Regions from separate parts of the Ideonella sp. BN130291 genome, predicted to be linked through region 2. Evidence: riboswitches for the same ligand, from Rfam matches in the RefSeq annotation. Region 2 holds a riboswitch; the other holds the start of a gene.

Region 1 (11,003 bases), on a different contig from region 2:
CAGGCGGTGCCTTCGGCGCTGTACCCGCTGGCGTGCTGGCTGATGGCGCATCCGGCGCCGGACATCACCAGCAGGATCCGCGGCATCCACCTCACCTCGGAAACCGCCTACGACTTCCAGATGGAAGTCTTCCGCCGGGTCTTCGACTGCCCGGTGCTGCGCGGTTACGGCCACACCGAACGGGTGGTGCTGGGCGCCACCATGCCGGACGACGACCGCTATTTCTTCTGGCCGCTGTACGGCCATGTGGAGCTGGTGGACGCGGCCGGCCAGCCGATCACCGAACCCGGCGTGCCGGGCGAGATCGTGGGCACCAGCTTCGACAACGAGGTGATGCCCTTCGTGCGCTACCGCACCGGCGACGTCGGCATGTGGGGCGGGCAGCGCCATCCGCTGCTGCCGCACTTTCCGGTGATGGAGCGCATCGACGGCCGGCTGCAGGAGTTCGTGCTGTGCCGCGACGAACGCATCGTCACCGTGGCCACCCTGGGCGCGGCCCACTTCTCTGACCTGGCGGCGGTGGACAGCATCCAGTACGAGCAGCACGAGCCGGGGAGGATCGTGCTCAAGGTGGTCTCCAAGGTGGACCTGGATGCCGCCCAGCGCGAGCGGCTGGCCGCTGCCGTGAGCAAGAAGACGCAGGGCGGCTGCGATGTGGAAGTGCAGCGCGTGGAGCACATCCCGCGCACGGCCCGCGGCAAGCACCGGCTGCTGATCCAGCACCTGGACGTGTCGGGCTACCTCGGCGCGGCCGCGCTCGCCGGCCAAGGCCCGCAGGGGCGCACCGCCCACGAGGCGGGCACCCCGGCAACCACCGCCGCATGGCAACCAGCGCCGGCCTTGCCGGCCTCCGCGCTGAACAGCTGACGCGGCGCGCCCTTACAAGGCGACGCTTCTTGGCCTGCACGGCCATTGTGGGCGCGCGCCCTCGCTCCTAGCATCGGCGCCCTGGCCAGGGATTCGCCATCCGGCCAGACGGCACCGGGGCAGCGCCATGCCGGCCCGCCACGAGCGGGTGCGGCAGCGGCCCCGGCTTCATTCACCGATCAGGGAATCACGATGCGTCTTCACACCATGGCCGCCGCCTGCGCGGCATTGTTTGCCCTTTGCACCACCGCCCAGGCGGGCGACAAAGTCTGGATCAGCCTGGGCGACGCCGCCCTGGCGCAGCTGCAGAAACACACCCCCACCGCCGTGACCGCCAGCGTGCCGGCGGCCCAGGCGGGCCATGCCACGGCAGCCAGCGCATCGCGCGCCGAGCACATCCACCTGGTGCAGGTGGACGAGGACCAGCTGGCGCATCTGTCCGAGGCCGTGCACAAGGCGCTGCGCCGTTGCGGCGGCTTCATGTACCACGGCAGCCAAGCCGAAGGCCTGGCTACGCTGCACCGCCAGTCGGGCCTGGCCCGCGCGACACCCGCCGTGGCCGTCACCCGGCCCAGCTACGTGATCGACCAGCAGAGCACGGTCACGCCCATGCTGGGCCAGATGCAGGCCAGCAACATCGGCCAGACCATCATCGACCTGTCCAACTACGTGAACCGCTACTACCAGACCAGCGGCGGCGTCAATGCGTCGGACTGGCTGAAGCAGCGCTGGACGACGCTGGCCAACGGCCGCAGCGACATCACGGTGGAGCAGTTCACCCACCCCAACTGGAAGCAGAAGTCGGTGATCGCGACCATCCGCGGCACCGACAACCCCAACGAAGTGGTGGTGCTCGGCGGCCACCTCGATTCCATCAACCAGGCCGGCACTGGCGAAACCACCCGCGCGCCGGGGGCGGATGACGACGCCTCGGGCGTGGCCAGCCTCACCGAGGTGTACCGCACGCTGGTGGCCAACGGCTACAAGCCGCGCCGCACGATCAAGTTCATGGCCTATGCGGCAGAAGAAGTGGGGCTGCGCGGGTCGCAGGAGATCGCCAAGAGCTACGCCACCGCCGGCACCAACGTGGTGGGCGTGATGCAGCTGGACATGACCAACTACAAGGGCTCGGCCAACGACATCTACATCTTCAGCGACTACACCGACAGCGCCCAGAACACCTTCGTCAGCAACCTGATCAAGACCTACCTGCCCACGCTGACCATCGGCACCGACCGCTGCGGTTATGCCTGCTCGGACCACGCCTCGTGGAACGCGCAGGGCTACGCCGCCTCCATGCCTTTCGAAGCGGCCATGGGTGAGGACGACCCCTACATCCACACCGCCAACGACACCTACGCCAACACCGGCAGCACCGCGGAACACTCGCTGAAGTTCGCGCGCATGGCCCTGGCCTACGCGGTGGAGCTGGGCAGCGACGGGCCCGGGCTGCCCGACACCGTGGAAACCTTCAGCGGCACGCTCACGCGCGGCCAGACCCGCAGCTTCGGCCCCTTCAAGGCGGGCGCCGGCGGCAGCTTCAAGGCCAGCACCACCGGCACCGGGGACATCGACCTCTACGCCAGGCGTGGCAGCGTGCCCACCACCCGCAGCTACGACTGCAAGTCCGACGGCAGCAGCGCCAGCGAAAGCTGCAGCATCAACATCACCTCCAACGGCGACGTGTACGTGCTGCTCAGGGGCTACACCGCGGGCAGCTACGCCCTCACCGTGAGCTACCGCCCGCAGTGACCCTCCCAGGCGCGGCGGTAGAGTCGGGCATGCAAGACCGCCGCCGCGCCCTTCCTCCCGGCCTCGCGCGGTGGCGTGTGCTCGGGCCGCTCCTGCTCGCAGCGGCCGTGCTCGCCAGCTGCGCCGCCGCGCCGCCGGCCGACCCTGAGCTGCAGTCCATCGCGCCCGGCGCCCTGCCGCTTGCGGACATCACGCTCAGCATCCCGGGCCTGGGCCCGTGCACCGACAACCCCGACCGACGCCTGTCGCTCAACTCGCGCGAGCCGGTGAACGTGCTGGTGCACGGCTGCTTCGGCTCGTCCGGCCGCTTCCGGGGGCTGGCGCAGGTGCTGGCCTTCCATGGCCAGCAGACCGCGTGTTTCACCTACAACGACCGTGACAGCCTCATGCGCAGCTCGGGGCAGCTGGTGGCCGCGCTCGACCAGCTCGGACGTGCGATGGAGAGCAGGCAGCTCACCGTGATTGGCCACAGCCAGGGCGCCCTCATCGCCCGCAGTGCGCTGGTGAGTGACCGGCCCGACCCGATGCGCGAGCTGGGCCTGCAGCTGCGGCTGGTGACCGTGTCAGGCCCGTTCGCCGGCATCGCGGCCGCCGAGCAGTGCGGCAACCCGGTCACGCGGGCGCTCACGCTCGGCCTCATCGGGCCGATGTGCCGGCTGATCACCGGCGACAAGTGGTCGGAGATCACCGCGCACTCGGCCTTCATCCAGCAGCCTGGCCGCCTGGCTGCGCAGGTGCGCGGCTACCTCAAGGTGATGACCGACGAGCGCGGCACCTGCCGGCGGTACGAGGGGGAGCGCTGCACCGAGTCCGACGAGATCTTCAGCCTGGACGAACAACGCCATCCGGTGATCGACGACGACCCGCTGGCCGAGGTGCTGGAGGTCGGGGCCGGACATGTGGAGATCGTGGGCGACGAACGGGTGGCCCCGGTGAAGCTGATCGCGCTGCTGCAGCGCCATGGTGTGCTGAACCCGACCGCACCGCAAAGGCAGGCCGCGCTGTCGCAGCTGCTGGCGCGTGTTTACGGCGCCCAACCTTAGCCCGCGGGCACGGCGCCTGCCGGACCGAGGGGATCGCCACCCCGCCAAGCACATGCCCAGCCCGCAGCCCACCTCTCCCGCTCGTCGCCCAGCCCGTTGGCGCCAGGCGCTCTGGTTTGCCGCCCTGCTGGTGGCTGGATGCGGCGGTGGTGGCAGCGCGCAGGCCGACGCCCCGCCAGCCACCGGGGCGCACGCCTGGGTGGTGGTCGGATCGTCGACCGCGGCAGGCGCGGGCGCCACGGCAGGGCAAGGGTGGGTGGCGCTGATGGCCGCCGAAGAGGCGCCGCGGGGCGTGGTGGTGCACAACCTGGCCCGGCCCAGCCTCACCAGCTACCACGTGCTCTCCGCCGGGTCACAGCCGCCGCCGGGGCGCCCCGCGCCGGACCCCAGCGCGGATGTGGATGCCGCGCTCGCATTGCATCCCCAGGCGCTGTTTGTCTCCCTGCCCACCAACGACACCGCCATGGGCTACAGCGTCAGCGAGACGGTGACCAACCTGCTGGCCATTCGCAGCCAGGCGCTGCAGGCCGGCGTGCCGGTGGTGATGCTGTCGACCCAGCCGCGCGACCTTCCGCCCGACCGGCTGGCCCTTCTGCCGCAGATCGACCAGCAGCTGGCCGACGCCGCCGGCCCCTGCTTCGTGCCGGTGCGCGCGCAGCTGGCCGGGCCGGACGGCCGCATCGACCCGCGCTACGACGTGGGTGACGGGGTGCACCTGAACGATGCGGGGCACCAGGTGGTGTGGCAGCAGGTGCGGGCGGTGTTGCAAAGCCACGCCTGCATCGCGTCGGGCTGAACGCCCTGCCGGCCATCGCGCTCACCCGGCCCCCAGCAGTTCCTTCATCGTCAGCTTGAGCCGCTTGCGGCCTTCGGCGTTGGTGGAGCGCCAGGCCTTCAGCGCCAGGCCGAGGAACTGCTGCTCGGCCGCACTCAGGCCCTGCGGCGCATGCGCTTCATCCAACCATCCGGCCGGGCGTGCGCAGGCGGCCTCGATCTGGCGCGCGAGCTTGTCACCGATGGGCCGGCTGCTCTTGATCTGGCTCCACATGCTGGGGCTCATCTGCAGCTGCTGCGCGAAGGCCTGCTCCAGGCCCTTGGGCGCCACGCCGGCGCGCATCTGCTCTTCGGCGTACTGCTGGAACAGGCTGAGGGCGTTCTGGCGGCGATGGACGGTGATGTTGTCGGGCACGAATGTGGCGCGCTGGAGAAGCGGTCGGCAACCCAGCATTGTCGCACCCGCTTGACCACGAAGTGAAGACTCTTTACGTGCGCTCCTCGCCGCGGCAAGAGGCGCGGTGGTGCGCCCGCTACGGAGCGGAATGTCGCCGCGCTGGACCGTCAGGTGATGAACGGTTGACCCTCAGCAAGGCCGCGCGGGCATGGCAAAGCGGGGGCGCCCGCTGGGCGCCCCCGCTTCTGCACTCCAATCAGCCGTGGCGATCAGCCGCGGTCGGCGCGGGCAGCGCGCGTACTGCGGGTGGACGTGTTCACGTCGGCCGTGCCGCTGGTGTTGCTGCGGTTCGTCACGTTGCTGGCGTCGGTGTTCTTGTCGACGTCAGCGCTGATCACGCCGTTGGACGCCTTGCTGCCGGTGTCCACGTTCACGCCCGGCACACCCTTGTTCATTTCGGTCTGCGAGGTGGACGTGCCGGTGGTGGTGGCGGCAGAGGGGTTCGGCTTGCTGGCGTCGGGCGCCTGCTGCGCTTGGGCCAGGCCGGCCAGCGCGAGGAGGGAAGCGGCGGCGATCGCGGTATGGAGCTTGGTCATGTTGTCATTCCTTTGAATCCGGTTGAAGGGCATCCAACTGCGGCGGTACTGCTGCCGAGCTAGCGCTGACGTGAGCATGGCCGCTCGCACGAGGATTCGCAGTCGGCGTGCGACGCAAAGCAGCGTCAGCGTTTGATGACAACACCGGGGTGGCGTCGCCCCGACCGTAAGGACTTCCGGCTGCCGCGCTGTGCAACGCCAGATCACGCCGTGCCGCTTGGGGGGCCAGCCCTGCTACGCATCGATGCGCTGGACGCTTGTCCGGCCTGGCGCAGGCAGCAAACGGGGTGCCCTGAACGCCCCCTAGCCCATGGGGTGACATCCTGACAACGGAGGTGATCTTCTAGCGTCCCGCACACAAACGGGAGTCGCACATGCCCGTTGCCGACAAACCCACCCAGCTCGCCCGCCTGATCAGGGAAGAAGCTGCGAACGCTGTGAGCCGTCTGCTGGTCGTCGGCTGTGGCGACGGTACCGAGGCCGCCATCCTGTCGCGCGAACTGGGCTGCGAGGTGATCGGGATCGACCTGAACCCGAACTTCGACGCCGCAGCGCGGCAGCAGGTGGACTTGCGGGTGGCCGACGCCTGCTCGCTGCCGTTTCCCGATGGCGCGTTCGACTACGTGTACTCGTACCATGCGCTGGAGCACATTCCGGACTGGCGCTGCGCGCTCAACGAGATGGACCGCGTGCTCACCGAAGGCGGGCACTACTGTGTCGGCACGCCCAACCGCAGCCGGCTCATCGGTTACATGGGGTCGGGCGCGCATTGGAAGAACAAGCTGCGCTGGAACGCCGCGGACTGGAAGATGCGGCTGCAAGGGCGCTTTCGCAACGAGTTCGGCGCACACGCGGGCTTTACAGCGTCGGAACTCGGCAGCGCCTTGAGCGAGGCGTTCGGCTCCCGGCCAGTGGACATCAGCGTGAGCTACTACGAGGCCATCTATCCCCGCCATGCCAGCACCGTCAAGCTGATCTCCCGGATGGAGCTCGGCCGTTTTGCCTGGCCGTCCGTCTACTTCATCGGCAACAAGCCGCCGGCCGGCAAGATCCCGTCCTTCGGGTAGACGGAGGCCCCGTGCGAACGCTCGCGCGGGCCCCCGCCGGCATCCGCCTTGCTGCTGAGCCAGGATGACAACGCCAGAGACCAGCCGCACCTGGCGGTGCGGACAGTGCAAGCTCTTCTACTTCCGCCCCTCGCCGGTGCCCCGACCGGCGCGCTGCCCGCGGTGCGAAAGCGAGGACATGCAACCGGTCGACCTCATGAAGAGCCGGTGAGGCCTTAGGCGTCAGTCCTGCGCGGCACCGGCCCATCGGGCAGGCACGCCGCGCCGGCGGCCGAGCGTGCTGGCCGCCTGCTCGACCGCGCCAGCCACCATGTCCGCCGTCACCGCGCACAGGGTCCAGCCGAGGTGCCCGTGCCCGGTGTTGTAGAAGACGTTGGCCTGCCGGCCGCGGCCGACGCGGGGCATCATGTCCGGCATCATCGGCCGCAGGCCCGCCCACGGCACCACCTGGCGCGTGCTCACCTGCGGGAAGCACAGGTTCACCCAGTCGACCAGCGGGCGGATGCGGTCGGCGCGGATGTCGCGGTTGGCGCCGTTGAATTCCGCCGTGCCCGCGACGCGGAAGCGGTCCGCGCCCAGCCGGCTGGTCACCAGCTTGGTGGCATCGTCCAGCAGGCTGACGGTGGGCGCGCCCTGCTGGCTGGCCGCATCGGCCAGGTGCACCGTGATGGAGTAGCCCTTGACCGGGTAGATGTTCACGCGATCGCCCAGCTGCGAAGCAAACGCCCGGCTGGCAATGCCGGCGCACACCAGCACCGCGTCGAAACTGCTCTGCGCGCGTTCGCCACCGGTGTCGTAGCTCACAGTCGCGCGGGTGCCGTCGCTGCCCAGCCGGCGCACGGCGGCGCCATACAGCGTGCGCACGCCCCGTCGCTGCGCGGCGGCGGCCAGCCCGACGGTGAACTTGTGGATGTCACCCGTGGCGTCGCTCTCGGTGTAATAGCCACCGTGGAAGCTGCCGGCCAGCGTGGGCTCGATCTGCCGCATCTCGGCCGGTGTGACGGCCCGGCGCTCCAGCCCGCCCGCGGCCAGCAGCCGGGACACCTCGCCCGCATGCTCGAAGCCCTGGCGGTCACGGTAGATGTGCAGGATGCCCTCGCGCCGCAGGTCGAAGGCTATGCCCTCGGCCTGCGCCCAGGCGAACAGGTGCTCGCGCGCCGCGACCGCCATGCGAGCGGTGGCGATGGTGTTGCGGCGGTAGTGCGGAATGCTGGCGACGAACTCCGCGAACCAGCTCAGCTTGTGCCAGCTGGGGCGTGGGCTCAGCAGCAGCGGCGCGTCGCTGCGCAGCATCCACTTCAGGCCCTTGAGCAGCGTGGCGGGATGGGTCCACACCTCGGCGTTGGATGCCGACAGCTGGCCGCCATTGGCGAAGGACGTTTCCATCGCCGGATAGCGGTGCCGCTCGAACAGCGTGACCGAAAAGCCCCGCAGGGCGAGTGCATAGGCAGAGGTGACGCCGGTGATGCCACCGCCGATGACCGCGATCGATTTCATGCAAGGTCTCCAAACGTCAAAGGTGGAGTGCGGCGGCACGACGCGCGCCGCACGCCCCCTCTGTTTGGAACCTGAGAGATTCGCGCCTGGCATGAGCCGGCGCTTGCTCCTGCGGTGGGCCGCATGACGAGTGCGGCCGCTCTTCAGAGATGCATGGACTGGCCGGTCCTTTTGCCTGAGAGTTTCCGGGGCGGTTGCTCCTTCGGCGCCACCAGGCGCAGTGCACCTGGCGATCTCTCCCGACCAATGGCGCGATGGTAGCGTGGCGCGTGCGCCCGGTCACCCTGGCGCTTGCAGGCTGTGCCACACCGGGTACGCCAATCGCTCCTGCTTCGGAGCACACCGGCCGGGCTGCAGGGTACGCCCCTTGCCCTGTCCTTCAGTGCTTCCAGCAATCCTGTGCGCCACGCCACCGCTGTCTGCAGCGATGACCTGGCGCACTCCACGAGAGGAGTCAGTGATGAAAGATCGCAGCAACGAGCGCGGTGTCCAGTCGGACAAGGAAAACCATGCAGTCGCCAAGGGCGCCGCGACCGGCGCGGTGGCCGGCGGGGTGGCGGGCGGCGCCATCACCGGGGCCCTGGCCGGGGGCGTCACCGGCCCGGTGGGTGCGGCCATCGGCGCCGTCGCCGGCGCCGTGGTGGGCGCTGTCGCCGGCAAGAGCTCCGACGACAAGGTGGCCGTGGGCTCTGACGTGACGAGCGACGACACCCTCGCCCGGACCGACGTCGACGACCGCGACACCGCCACCGGCGCCGTGACCGGCGGCGCGATGGGCGGTGTGGCCGGTGGTGCCATCGCGGGCAGCCTGGCGGGTGGCGTGACCGGCCCGGTGGGCGCAGCCATCGGTGCGGTGGCGGGCGCTGGCGCCGGCGCCTTGGCCGGCAAGGTGGGCCCCGATGCCGACCACGACACCTACTGGCGCGACAACTGGGTCAACCGGCCCTATGTGCAAAGCGGCGCCAGCTACGACGACTACGCTCCTGCCTATCGCCATGGCGTCGATGCACACAGCCGCTACCCCGGGCGTCAGTTCGACGAGATCGAGTCGGACCTCGGCCGGGACTGGCAGAGCTCGCGCGGCACTTCGTCGCTCGAGTGGGACCATGCCAAACATGCCTCGCGTGACGCCTGGCAGCGGGCCAAGGATGGCATCGAGCGCGCCATCCCCGGCGACTCGGACGGCGACGGGCGCTGACGAGACCGGCCGACACGCAAGACCCGGGACAAGCGCATCAGGCGCGAGCTGATGCCGTCGAAGCAGGTGGGGCGCCTTCCGGCGCCCCACCCCTTTTTTGCAGAACACATGCGGGCAGTTCGTGCTGCCCCGGCAGCGTCAGGCCGCCGCCCTGCCCTCGCTGCGCAGCTGTGCCATCAACGTGTACCAGTTGATGCGCCGCGTGGCCACCATCACACCCGCGAGCACCGCAAAGAGCAGCAGCGAGCCCAGCACCAAGGCGGTCTGCTCCATCTGCAGCAGCGCGTACAAGGCGGCATAGAGCAGCCCCAGCCCGGCCCCGAAGGCCAGCCCCGCGCGCGCGCCGCCCAGCAGGTGCGCGCCGTAGAAGGCCAGCAGCGCCGTGCAGGCCACGCTGGCTGCCAGGTACGCCTGCCAGAACGGCAGGTGCTCGCTCAGGCTGAGCAGCAGCAGGAAGAACACCGTGAGCGCAAAGCCCACCAGCAGGTACTGGATCGGATGCACACGCAGCCGCCGCATCACCTCCACCAGGGCCACGGTCACGAAGGTGAGCACGATGAACAGCATGCCGTACTTGACCGCGCGGTCGTTGAGCACATAACCGTTCACCGGGTCGATGAAGCCCACACTGAACGAATCGACGCAGGGCGTGGCGGTACGCTCGCCGTTGCCGGGGGCGGACGCCACCGCGTAGGCCACGCCATCGTCACGCCACTCGCACAAGGCGCCGCCGTGTTCCACCGCGGCCTGCGCCGTGGTGGCCAGCGCGCTCACCTGCCAACGTGAGCTGAAGCCCTCCGCAGACACCTTGCGCTCCACCGGCAAAAAGCGGCCCGAAAACGACGGATGCGGCCAGGGCGAGGTGAGCGCCACCGTGGTCTCCTGCCCCACAGGCACCCAGCCGATGCTGCGGGTGCCGGCCAGCTCCAGCGCCACCTTCACGTCCAGCGGCGCCTCCACCGCGGCCGGCGGCAGCGTGACATGGAAGCCCTGGGGCTGCGTCTTGAGCAGGCTGCCGGGCTGCACGACGCGCGTTTCGCCGGCGGCCAGCACGCTGGCGCTGCGGATGCCGCGCGCGTCGGTGAGCGCCACCGCCAGCGTGGGCGGCTCGCACAGCATGCGCGCGCCGGGCTGATCGGCGGAGGGGGCCGGGGCGGGCAGTGCGTCGAAGCGCGCGCTCACCGTGCCCTTGGCCAGGTAGCCGTTGAGCTTGAACAGGCCGCGGTAGCGCGGCTCGATCGCGGCCTCGGCTTGTGCCACCAGCGTGCGCGGCCAGGCGGTGAGCACCCGTTCGCGCCGCTCGGTGACGGTCTTGCGGTCCCTGCCGTCACCGTCCGCACGCTCCCAGGTTTCGGTGCAGCGCATCTGCAGCAGCGGGCCCAGCACCGTCTGCGGGCTGGCCAGGCTCTCCTGCAGGTTGGCCTCAGCCTCGCGCTGGCGCATCTGGCGCTCGTAGACCACGCTCTCCACGCGGAACAGCGCTACCGCCAGCACGACGATCACCGCCGCCATCGCGACGGCCTTGCTCAACAGGGGGAATCGCATCTCGCTTCTCGCTCTTGTGATGGAGCGCGCACTGTGGCTTGGCACTGTGAGCTGGCGATGAAGTGTGTGAAGCGAATGTGAAGCCGCTCCAAGCGCTTGCGGCACGCCGGTGCACTGCGCTTTGCCGACATGCCGGGCCTGATCGCCGTGCCCGCGGCGAGCCTGGACGACCCGAGCCGGTTTGTGCCGCAGGCGCTCACCTACCGCGTGCGCGGGTGGGCGTGGGACCCCATCGACCCGTCGCTGCAAACCTTCGCGCGAATGCCG
Region 2 (11,003 bases):
GCACCCGCCGCTGGCCCAACGTGCCCACCGCCAAGGAGCTCGGCTACAACGTGGTGTCCAGCTCACCCTACGGACTGGCGGGCCCCAAGGGCATGGACCCGGCCATCGTGAAGACGCTGCATGACGCGTTCAAGAAGGCGATGGACGACCCCAAGCACCTGGCCCTGCTGGAGCAGCTGAACCAGGACCTCTGGTACCGCAACGGCGATGAATACCGCCAATGGGCCGTCGCCACCTTCGCCAAGGACAAGGCGCTGATCGAGCGCCTGGGGCTGGCGGCCAAGTGACGGCCGACCGCTGGCAGGCGCTCGACGACGCCGTAGCGCGGGACGTGGCCGCCGGCCGCATCCCCGGTGCAGTGATGCGGGTGCAGCACGCCGGCGACGTGGTGCACCAGCGCGCCATCGGCCAGCGCGATCCGGCCAGCGGCGCGGCCATGACCGAGGACACGATCTTCCGCATCTATTCGATGACCAAGCCGATCGTCTCGGTGGCCACGATGATGCTGGTGGAAGCGGGCCGCCTCGGCCTGGACGATGCGGTCGCGCTGCACCTGCCGGAGTTCGGCAGCCTGCAGGTGGCCACCGAAACGGTGGACGGCGACGGCCGCAAGACGCTGGCGCTCATGCCCTGCCCGCGCCCGCCCACGGTGCGCGACCTGCTGCGCCACACCGCCGGCTTCACCTACGGCATCTTCGGCCAGTCGCTGCTGAAGTCACGCTACCTGCAGGCGGGCGTGGAATCGCGCCAGGCCAGCAACACCGAATTTGCGCACCGCCTCGCGCGCCTGCCGCTGGCCTATGCGCCAGGCACGGTGTGGGAATACAGCCGCGCCACCGACCTGCTCGGCGCCCTGATCGAGCGCATCACCGGGCAGACCCTGGGCGAGCACCTGGCGCAACAGATCTTCCAGCCGCTGGGCATGGTGGACACCGGTTTCCATGTGCCGGCCGCGGAACAGCATCGCCTGGCGCAGCCCTTTGCGGCCGATCCCGAGACCGGCCAGCCGATCCGCCTGCTGGACGCCACCCAGCCGCCGGTGCTGGAGTCGGGTGGCGGTGGCCTGGTGTCCACCGCGGCAGACTACCTGCGCTTTGCCCGCCTGCTGCTGGCCGGCGGCGAGCTGGACGGCACGCGCCTGCTGCGCGCGGACACCATCGCGCTGATGACGCAGGATCAGCTCGGTGCGGAGATCATCCGCGCCAGCCAGGTGCCCGGCGCCACCACCGAGTACCTGCCCGGCCCCGGCTACGGTTTCGGCCTGGGCTTTGCGGTGCGGCTGGCCGACGCGGGCGCGCGCTACCCGGGCCATGCAGGCGACTACCACTGGGCCGGACTGGGCGGCACCAGTTTCTGGATCGACCCGCAGGCCCAGCTCATTGCGATCTGGATGATGCAGGCGCCTTCCTTGCGCGAGGCCTACCAGGCGTTCTTCCGCAGCGCCGTCTACGCGGCGCTGTGAGCCGGGTTCAACGCGCGGCGGATGCCGGGTCGGTCGCCGTGCGCATCACCGGATAGAGCCGGAACTGCTCGTCCCACGACGGGTGGCGCCGGTAGAAGAACTCCAGCCGCGCCTGCGGGCTCCTGGCGAACTCGGCGTCCTCGGCGACGCGTTGGCGGAAGGCCTCCGCCAGCGCCGGGTCGGCCGCCATCTGCTCGCGCGCCACTTCCTCCGCCACATACGGCTCCATGTACTCCTTGGGCTCGAAGGCGTTGTTGAACAGGCCCCAGGCCGCCAGCGAATCGGGCGCCTGCGGCTCCAGCAGCGCCATCACCAACCGGGCCTTGCGCTGCGCGATCGGCACGAAGAGTGCACCGGCCGCCAGGTCGCGCTGCTCAGGTTGCCAGCGGCCGTGCAGGGCGACGCGCTGGTGCGATTCCACCGAGGCCGCCGCAAAGTTCGCCTTGTCAGCACGGAAGGTTTCGAGCGGCACCCGGGCCATCGCCTGAGGCAGCGTGCGAAAGCTGATGCCATGCACAGCCAGGCGCTGCGCCACCCCCGCGGCATGCGCGGCCGGCACCACATACCCGGCGGCCGGCGCGGGCACGCTGAGCGCCGGCTGCAAGTCGTCGCGCAAGGGCACGCGCCACAGTTGCGGCCGGCTTTCGTCGTAGCGCGTCATCAGCGCGCCGGACACCTCCGACGGTGTGCGTGTGTACTCGTAGCCGCGGAACTCGACGATGCGCTGTTTCTCGCTCGCCTGGTAGTCCAGGGCCACGGGCTGCCCGGCCAGGTGCGCCGCGCGCTCGTCGGCCGCCTGCTGCAAGGCTCGCCACGCCTGGCCGTGGGCCGCCACCTGCGCCAGCACCGACACCACGGTGTTGCGCGTGATGCGCACGCGGGTGGGATAGTCCTTCCACGAATGTGCTTCCACCAGCATGGCGAAGCGGTTGCGCAGCAGGAAGTAGCCGGTGGAAAAACGCGGCGGCGACACGCTGTCTTCGAAGCCGGAGGCAGGATCGTCCTCGGTCACGAAGGACATGTAGAACGGCAAGGGCAACGAGCCCTGGCGCGCGAGGTCGCCGATCACCGCGTCGCGCAGCTGCCTGCCCGCATTGCGCAGCGCGGGGTCGCCCGCATGCACCGGCTCCACCTGGATGGACACGTCGTGTTCGAACTTCGCGCCGTCGGTGACATGGAGGTCGATCACCGCCAGCGGATCCCACTCGTTCACCAGGCGCAGCATGGCCTGCATCTCTGGCGAATCGGCCTTGGCGTAGTCGCGGTTCAGGTTGAAGTTCTGCGCGGTGGTGCGCCAGCCCATCTCCTTCGGGCCACGCTGGTTGGGCCGGTTCCAGGCGCCGAAGCGCTCATGGCCGTCGATGTTGAACACCGGCACGAACAGCAGCACCTGCCGGTCCAGCGCACCCGGCGCCGCTGCACCCTCCAGCACCTGGCGCAAAGCCAGGAAGCCCGCGTCCTTGCCGTCGATCTCGCCGGCATGGATGCCGCCCTGCACCAGCAGCACCGGCAGGCCGCGCCGTTGCGCCTCCTTGGCGGTCAGCGCGCCACTGCGCGAGGCCACCAGCGCCTTCATCGGCCGGCCTTCGGGCGTGTGGCCGAAGTCGATGCAGCGCACTGCCGCGGGGTAGGCACGCTGGAAGGCATCGCACAGCGCGATCACCTCTTCATAACGGCCGGTCTGCTGCCAGGCCGTGCGCTCGGCCAGCGTGGTCAACCCAGCGGGCGCCGCGGCCGCGGCGTTGAGCAAGGGCACCACACACAGGCCGGCAGGGAGCAGGGAGCGCAGTTTCATGGGCAAGCGTGGCCGGCGCCATGCCAGGCCACGGGCAGATGTTGGGAGGGCGGCAGCATAGAACCGATCCGGCAACGGCGCAGCCCGAATCCGGGCCGGCGAACGTGAGCACCCGTTTCAAAGGCGATCAGCTACACTGCCCGCTTGTCAGGAGAGAGCTTCACATGAAGCCGCCGAAGGCGCAGGGTCACCCCCGAACGCTCAGGCAAAAGGACTGGCAAGACGCTGCAGACTTGCGGCGTACCTCACTGGAGAGAGACGGGTTGCGAGCTCGTCCACCGAAGGGGCAAGCGGAACCACCGGCCACACCGGCTCCGTCAATCTCTCAGGTAAAGCGGACAGCGAGGGCATCCCCCACCTTCACCGGTGCAGGAATCGATGGCCCTCGGAGAACAACAGAATGTCCGCTGAAGAAAACCTGCTGAAGACCCCGCTCCATTCCCTGCACCTCGAACTCGGCGCCAAGATGGTGCCCTTTGCCGGCTACGACATGCCGGTGAGCTACCCCGCCGGCATCGTGGCCGAACACAAGCAGTGCCGCGAGTCCGCCGCGCTGTTCGACGTGTCGCACATGGGCCAGCTGCGCCTGATCGGCAACGAGGCCGCGGCCGCGCTGGAAACCCTGATGCCGGTGGACGTGGTGGACCTGCCCGTGGGCAAGCAGCGCTACGGCCTGTTCACCAACAGCAACGGCGGCATCCTCGACGACCTGATGATCACGCGGCGCGAGAACGACCTGTTCGTCATCGTCAACGCCGCCTGCAAGGACGCCGACACCCGGCATCTCATCACCCACATCGGCCACCGCTGCCAGATCGTGCCGCTGCCCGATCGCGCGCTGCTGGCGCTGCAGGGCCCCAAGGCGGTGGATGCGCTCGCGCGCATGAACCCGGGCGTGGCCAAGCTCACCTTCATGACCGGCGGCCACTTCGAGCTGGCCGGCGCCGACTGCTTCGTCACCCGCTCGGGCTACACCGGCGAGGACGGCTTCGAGATCTCGGTGCCTGATACCCATGCGATAGCGCTGGCGCGTGAGCTGCTCGCCGCCCCCGAGGTCAAGCCCGCCGGCCTGGGCGCACGCGACACGCTGCGCCTGGAAGCCGGGCTGTGCCTGTACGGCCACGACATCAACGAAACCACCACGCCGGTGGAAGCCGCGCTCACCTGGGCGATCCAGAAGGTGCGCCGCCCTGGTGGGGCGCGGGCTGGCCACTACCCCGGCGCAAGCGTCATCGAGGCGCAGCTCGCGGGCGGCGCCTCCAGCAAGCGCGTGGGCCTGGTGGGCCTGGAGCGCATGCCGGTGCGCGAAGGCGCGCAGATCTTCGATGCCCATGGCCACAAGCTCGGCCATGTGACCAGCGGCACGCTGGCGCCCGGCGTGAACCAGCCGATCGCGATGGCGTACCTGGCCGCCAACCACGCCCTGCCCAGCCACGAGGTGTACGCTGAGGTGCGCGGCAAGCGCTACCCGATGCGCGTGGCGCCCATGCCGTTTGCCCCCCACCGCTACCACCGCGGTTGAACCTTCCTTCTCCATCACGAACACGCCAGGAGCATCGAATGACGACCAAGTACACCGAAGAACACGAGTGGATCAACATCGAGGACCACGAAGCCGCGATCGTCGGCATCACCCACCATGCGCAGGACGCGCTGGGTGACGTGGTCTTCGTCGACCTGCCCGAAGTGGGCAAGAGCTACAAGAAGGGCGAGGTCGCCGGCGTCGTGGAATCGGTGAAGGCCGCGGCCGACCTGTACATGCCCTGCACCGGCGAAGTGGTGGAAGTGAACGAGGAGCTGCGCGCCAACCCGTCGCTGGCCAACACCGACCCGCTGGGCAATGGCTGGTTCTTCAAGGTGCATGTGACCAACATGGCCGAGTTCGACGAACTGATGGATCCGCCCGCGTACGACGCCCTGCTGAAGACCCTTTGATCCTCCCTTTCGGCATGCGGCCACCCGCCGCCTGCCGACGCCGGCGCCCACCGCGCCGTTTCTTTTTCTTCTGCCGCCACAAGCCATGCTGATGTCCGCCGTGAAGCCCCTGGGTGAACTCGAGAACTGTTCCGAATTCGTGGCGCGCCACATCGGGCCGGAGCAACGCGACGAACAGCACATGCTGAGCGTGATCGGCGCGGCCTCGCGCCGGGCGCTGATCGACGCCATCGTGCCGCAGGCCATCAAGCGGGCGCAGGGCATGCAGCTGCCCGCGCCGCTCACCGAAGCGCAGGCGCTGGCCGAGCTGAGGACGCTGGCGCAGCAGAACAAGGTGCTCAAGAGCTTCATCGGCCAGGGCTACCACGGCACCGTCACGCCGGGTGTCATCCTGCGCAACGTGCTGGAGAACCCCGCCTGGTACACCGCCTACACGCCCTACCAGGCGGAGATCAGCCAAGGCCGCATGGAAGCGCTGGTGAACTTCCAGACCATGGTGACCGACCTCACCGGCATGGCGATCGCCAATGCGTCCATGCTGGACGAGGCCACCTCCGCGGCCGAGGCCATGACGCTGGCGCTGCGCGTGGGCAAGAGCAAGAGCCTGAGCTTCTTCGTGGCCAACGACGTGCTGCCGCAGACGCTGGAAGTGGTGCGCACCCGTGCCACGCCGCTCGGCATCACCGTGGTGGTGGGCCCCGCCAAAGATGCCGCACAAGGCGAGCACTTTGCGGCGCTGTTCCAGTACCCCGGCGTGTCGGGGCGCGTGCGCAACCTGAAGCCGCTGACCGAAGCCGTGCACGCCAAGGGCGGCCTGGCGATCGTCGCCGCCGACTTGCTGGCGCTCACCCTGCTCACCCCCCCGGGCGAACAAGGTGCAGACATCGTGGTGGGCACCACCCAGCGCTTCGGCATGCCCATGGGCAACGGCGGCCCGCACGCGGCCTACATGGCGACCAAGGACGAGTTCAAGCGTTCCATGCCGGGCCGGCTGGTGGGCGTGAGCATCGACAGCCACGGCAACAAGGCCTACCGCCTGGCGCTGCAGACGCGCGAGCAGCACATCCGCCGCGAGAAGGCCACCTCCAACATCTGCACCGCGCAGGTGCTGCCCGCGGTGGTGGCCAGCATGTACGCCGTGTACCACGGCCCGGAGGGCCTGAAGCGCATCGCGCGCCGCGTGGCCAGCTACACCGCCATCCTGGCCGAGGGCCTGAAGTCCATGGGCTTCACGCTGGAGCACGAAGAGGCTTTCGACACGCTGGAAGTGCACACCGGCGTGCGCACCGACGAGCTGCTGTCCAGCGCCATCGCGCACGGCATGAACCTGCGCCATGCCAGCGCCACCACGCTGGGCATCACGCTGGACGAAACCACCACCCGCGCCGACATCGAGGCGCTGTGGCGCATGTTCGCCGGCGGCCAGTCGGTGCCCGGCTTCGACCGCTTCGAAAAAGGCATTTCGCCGCTGTACCCCGCCGAGCTGGAGCGCCGCAGCGCGTTCCTGTCGCACCCGGTGTTCAACGCGCACCACAGCGAGACCGAGATGCTGCGCTACCTGCGCGGCCTGGCCGACAAGGACCTGGCGCTGGACCGCACCATGATCCCGCTGGGCTCCTGCACCATGAAGCTCAACGCCACCAGCGAGATGATCCCCATCACCTGGCCGGAGTTTGCGCATGTGCACCCCTTCGCGCCGCGCGACCAGCTCAAGGGCTACGAGCTGCTGAATGAGCAGCTGTGCGCCTGGCTGAGCCAGGCCACGGGTTATGCCGGCGTGAGCCTGCAGCCCAATGCCGGCTCGCAGGGTGAGTACGCCGGCCTGCTGGTGATCAAGGCCTGGAACGAAGCGCGTGGCCAGGGCCATCGCGACATCGTGCTGATCCCCGAAAGCGCGCACGGCACCAACCCGGCCAGCGCCATGATGGTGGGCATGAAGGTCGTCGTCACCAAATGCGATGCCGATGGCAACGTGGACTTCGGTGACATGAAAGCGAAGTGCGAACAGCACAGCGACAAGCTGGCCGCGGTGATGGTGACCTACCCGTCCACCCACGGCGTGTTCGAGGACCACATCAAGGAGCTGTGTGCCGTGGTGCACCAGCACGGTGGCCGGGTGTACGTGGACGGCGCCAACATGAACGCGCTGGTGGGCGTGGCCGCGCCCGGGGAGTTTGGCGGCGACGTGAGCCACCTCAACCTGCACAAGACCTTCTGCATCCCGCACGGCGGCGGCGGCCCGGGCGTGGGCCCGGTGGCGGTGGTGGAAGACCTCAAGCCCTTCCTGCCCGCGCACCGCACGGCCGGCATCGGCACCGACAAGCAGATCGGCGCCGTGAGCGCTGCGCCCCTGGGCAACGCCGCCGTGCTGCCGATCAGCTGGATGTACTGCCGCATGATGGGCGCCGACGGCCTCACCCTCGCCACCGAAACCGCCATCCTCTCGGCCAACTACATCGCCGCGCGCCTGAACGAACACTTCCCCGTGCTCTACAGCGGCGGGATGGACGGCCTGAAGGGCGGTGGTGTGGCGCATGAGTGCATCCTCGACCTGCGCCCGCTGAAGGACGCCACCGGCATCAGCGCCGAAGACGTGGCCAAGCGCCTGATCGACTACGGCTTTCACGCGCCCACGCTCAGCTTCCCGGTGCCCGGCACGCTGATGGTCGAGCCCACCGAGAGCGAGCCGCTGGTAGAGCTGGACCGCTTCTGCGACGCGATGATCCAGATCCGCGAAGAGATCCGAAAGGTCGAACAAGGCGCCTGGCCGAAGGAAGACAACCCGCTGAAGAACGCGCCCCACACCGCCGAAGCCCTGCTCAAGACCGAGTGGACGCATGCCTACACCCGCGAGGAGGCCGCCTATCCGGTGGCCACCTTGCGGCGGCAGAAATACTGGGTGCCGGTGGGCCGGGTGGACAACGTGTACGGCGACCGCAACCTCTTCTGCGCCTGCATCCCCACTTCCGAATACGAAGCCTGATGTGCCAGCCGCCCGCGTCACGAAACTGTTCCTGGCGCTGGTGGTGCTGAGCTTCCTGGCCGGCTGCGTGGAGCGGCAGTTCTTCTACCCGGACCGCACGGTCTACACCACGCCGCAGCAGTTCGGGCTCGCGTCGCGGGACGTGACCATCCCCGGGCCGGACGGCAGCCGCCTGCATGGCTGGTGGCTGCCGGCTCAGGGCCCCGTGCGCGGCACGGTGCTGCACCTGCACGGCAACGCGGCCAACATCTCCAACCACCTGCCGCTGGTGGAATGGCTGCCCAAGGCCGGTTTCAACCTGCTCACCTTCGACTACCGCGGCTTCGGCCAGTCCAGCGGCGAGCCCAGCCTGGACGGCGTGGTGGCTGATTCCCTGGCAGCCCTGCGCTGGCTGCGCCAGCAACCGGGCGTGAACGCGCAGCGGGTGGTGGTGCTGGGGCAGAGCCTCGGCGGCGCCACGGCCGTGCGCACCGTGGTGGCAGATCCGGCGGGCGTGAAGCTGCTGGTGCTGGACTGCCCCTTCAGCAGCTACCGCGGCATCGCGCGTGATGCCGTGCGCGGCAGCGCGCTGGCCGCCCTGCTGCCCGCGGCGCAGTGGCTGCTGCCCGGCGCGGAGCGTGACCCGCTCACCGCCGTGAAAAAACTTACCGTGCCGGTGTTCGTGCTGCACAGCGCGGACGACACGGTCGTGCCTTTGGCACATGGCCGGGCCTTGTTTGCGGCCGCACCCGAACCGAAACAGTGGCTGGAAGTCCAACAGACCCAGCATGTCGACGGGCTCACACACGAGCCCGTGCGGCAGCAGGTGATCGCCGCGATGCAAACCGCATTGCAGGCGCCCTAGAACCGGAGACAACGAGATGGCAGTTTCAGCCTTCGATCTGTTCAAGATCGGCATCGGCCCCAGCAGCTCCCACACCGTGGGCCCCATGCGCGCCGCGCGCATGTTCGCGCTGCGCCTGCAGCACGAGGGCCTGCTCGATCGCACCGCCCGCGTGCAGTCGCAGCTGTATGGCTCCCTGGGCGCCACCGGCAAGGGCCACGGCAGCGACAAGGCCGTGCTGCTGGGCTTGCTGGGCCATGAGCCCGACACGGTGGATGTGGAGGCGGTGCCCGCGATGCTCGACGGCCTGCGTGGCACCGGCCGGCTGCGCCTGCTGGGGCAGCACGAGATCGCGTTCAACGAAGCGCAGGACCTCATCTTCCTGCGCCGCGAGACCCTGCCCTTCCATGCCAACGGCATGCGCATCACTGCCTTCGACGCCGCCGGCGCCGAGCTGCTGAGCAAGACCTACTACTCGGTGGGCGGCGGCTTCGTGGTGAGCGAGGAAGTGGCGGCCGACGGCAGCAAGCACAAGGCCGTCGCGCCTGACACCACCGTGCTGCCCTACCCCTTCCACAGCGGCGACGACCTGCTGGCGCTCACCCGGCGCGAACACTGCAGCATCGCCGAGATCATGCGGCGCAACGAGCGCCACTGGCGCACCGACGCCGAGATCGACGCCGGCCTGTTGCGCATCTGGAAGGCGATGCAGGATTGCGTGGCCCGCGGCTGCCGCACCGAAGGCATCCTGCCCGGCGGCTTCAAGGTCAAGCGCCGCGCGGCCGCGCTGTTCCAGGCGCTCACCAGCAACCCCGAAGCCGCCCTGCGGGACCCCCTGCAGGTGATCGACTGGGTGAACCTCTACGCCCTGGCGGTGAACGAGGAGAACGCCGCCGGCGGCCGCGTGGTGACGGCGCCCACCAACGGCGCTGCCGGCATCGTGCCCGCCGTGCTGCACTACTACGCGCGCTTCATCCCGAATGCGAATGACCAGGGCGTGATCGACTTTCTGCTTACCGCCGCGGCCATCGGCATCCTCTACAAGGAGAACGCCTCCATCTCGGGCGCCGAAGTGGGCTGCCAGGGCGAGGTCGGCGTGGCGTGTTCGATGGCTGCCGCCGCATTGGCAGCGGTGCTGGGCGGTACGCCGGAGCAGGTGGAGAACGCCGCCGAGATCGGCATGGAGCACCACCTGGGCCTCACCTGCGACCCGGTGGGCGGGTTGGTGCAGATCCCCTGCATCGAACGCAACGCCATCGCGTCGGTGAAGGCGCTGAACGCCGCCCGCATGGCGCTGCGCGGGGATGGCACCCACCATGTGAGCCTCGACAAGGTCATCAAGACCATGCGCGAGACGGGCGCGGACATGCAGGTGAAGTACAAGGAAACGGCGCGCGGCGGGCTGGCGGTGAATATCGTGGAGTGCTGAGGTTGTTCGGGTTGCTGCTCGTGCGTTGACCGAGCGAGCCAAGCCCCAGACGGGCAGCCGTCGGCGCTTCATCTGCTGGCCCTCGCTGCGCGAGGGTTCCCTGCGATGCTCGGTCTTGCGGCCCGTGGCTCAACTCGCTGCGTTCGCTTCGCTCACTGCGCTCAAACAGTCGCCACGAGTCAGTTGTTGATGCGCGCTAACGCGCGCGGCCGCAAGTCCTGTGCTTCTCGGCTGCGCACAGGCGCGCCGCCGTCTGCCCGCCTGGGGCTTGGCGGAAGCGTGGTGGGACTGGAGTGAACGCATGCGACCCTGAAGAGAGATACGGTGTCCCAATCTCTTTTCCGCAAAAGGTGTCGGTCCCACCTGATCGCCTGCTTCGAGCGGCCTGCCGAGTGCACGGTACACGTGGACGGCACTGCGCAGTCGCGACCCGCCCAAGAGGGCATCGTCATCTCGCAGCGGCCCACCCGCATCCAGGCGCAGTTCGACGCGAGCTGCCGCATTCGCGGCAGCTCGCGTCGGTTGGGGCATGGGCCCGGCGGGTGGCAGTGTCTGACGAATTCGGGGCCTTCAGCA

The links. A riboswitch is a leader RNA that binds a small molecule or an ion and turns the genes downstream of it on or off. The one in region 2 is predicted to bind glycine.
Region 1: linked by a shared signal. The riboswitch ahead of VPH43_RS14110 (D-amino acid dehydrogenase) and the one ahead of gcvT (glycine cleavage system aminomethyltransferase GcvT) in region 2 are both predicted to bind glycine.

What each region holds. Positions count from the first base shown of each region.
Region 1 covers NZ_JAZARE010000006.1:95,656-106,658, forward strand. The annotation lists gene VPH43_RS14075 (AMP-binding protein) at 1-867, shown strand, start outside; gene VPH43_RS14080 (M28 family metallopeptidase) at 1,060-2,619, shown strand; gene VPH43_RS14085 (esterase/lipase family protein) at 2,649-3,662, shown strand; gene VPH43_RS14090 (GDSL-type esterase/lipase family protein) at 3,715-4,458, shown strand; gene VPH43_RS14095 (hypothetical protein) at 4,480-4,851, opposite strand; gene VPH43_RS14100 (hypothetical protein) at 5,103-5,429, opposite strand; gene VPH43_RS14105 (class I SAM-dependent methyltransferase) at 5,804-6,496, shown strand; gene VPH43_RS14110 (D-amino acid dehydrogenase) at 6,719-7,993, opposite strand; glycine riboswitch at 8,147-8,245, opposite strand; gene VPH43_RS14115 (hypothetical protein) at 8,454-9,191, shown strand; gene creD (cell envelope integrity protein CreD) at 9,330-10,736, opposite strand; gene VPH43_RS14125 (hypothetical protein) at 10,866-11,003, shown strand, end outside.
Region 2 covers NZ_JAZARE010000010.1:229,436-240,438, forward strand. The annotation lists gene VPH43_RS21295 (tripartite tricarboxylate transporter substrate binding protein) at 1-287, shown strand, start outside; gene VPH43_RS21300 (serine hydrolase domain-containing protein) at 284-1,462, shown strand; gene VPH43_RS21305 (M14 family metallopeptidase) at 1,470-3,257, opposite strand; glycine riboswitch at 3,396-3,484, shown strand; glycine riboswitch at 3,496-3,609, shown strand; gene gcvT (glycine cleavage system aminomethyltransferase GcvT) at 3,658-4,779, shown strand; gene gcvH (glycine cleavage system protein GcvH) at 4,818-5,192, shown strand; gene gcvP (aminomethyl-transferring glycine dehydrogenase) at 5,278-8,175, shown strand; gene VPH43_RS21325 (alpha/beta hydrolase) at 8,177-9,019, shown strand; gene VPH43_RS21330 (L-serine ammonia-lyase) at 9,036-10,427, shown strand.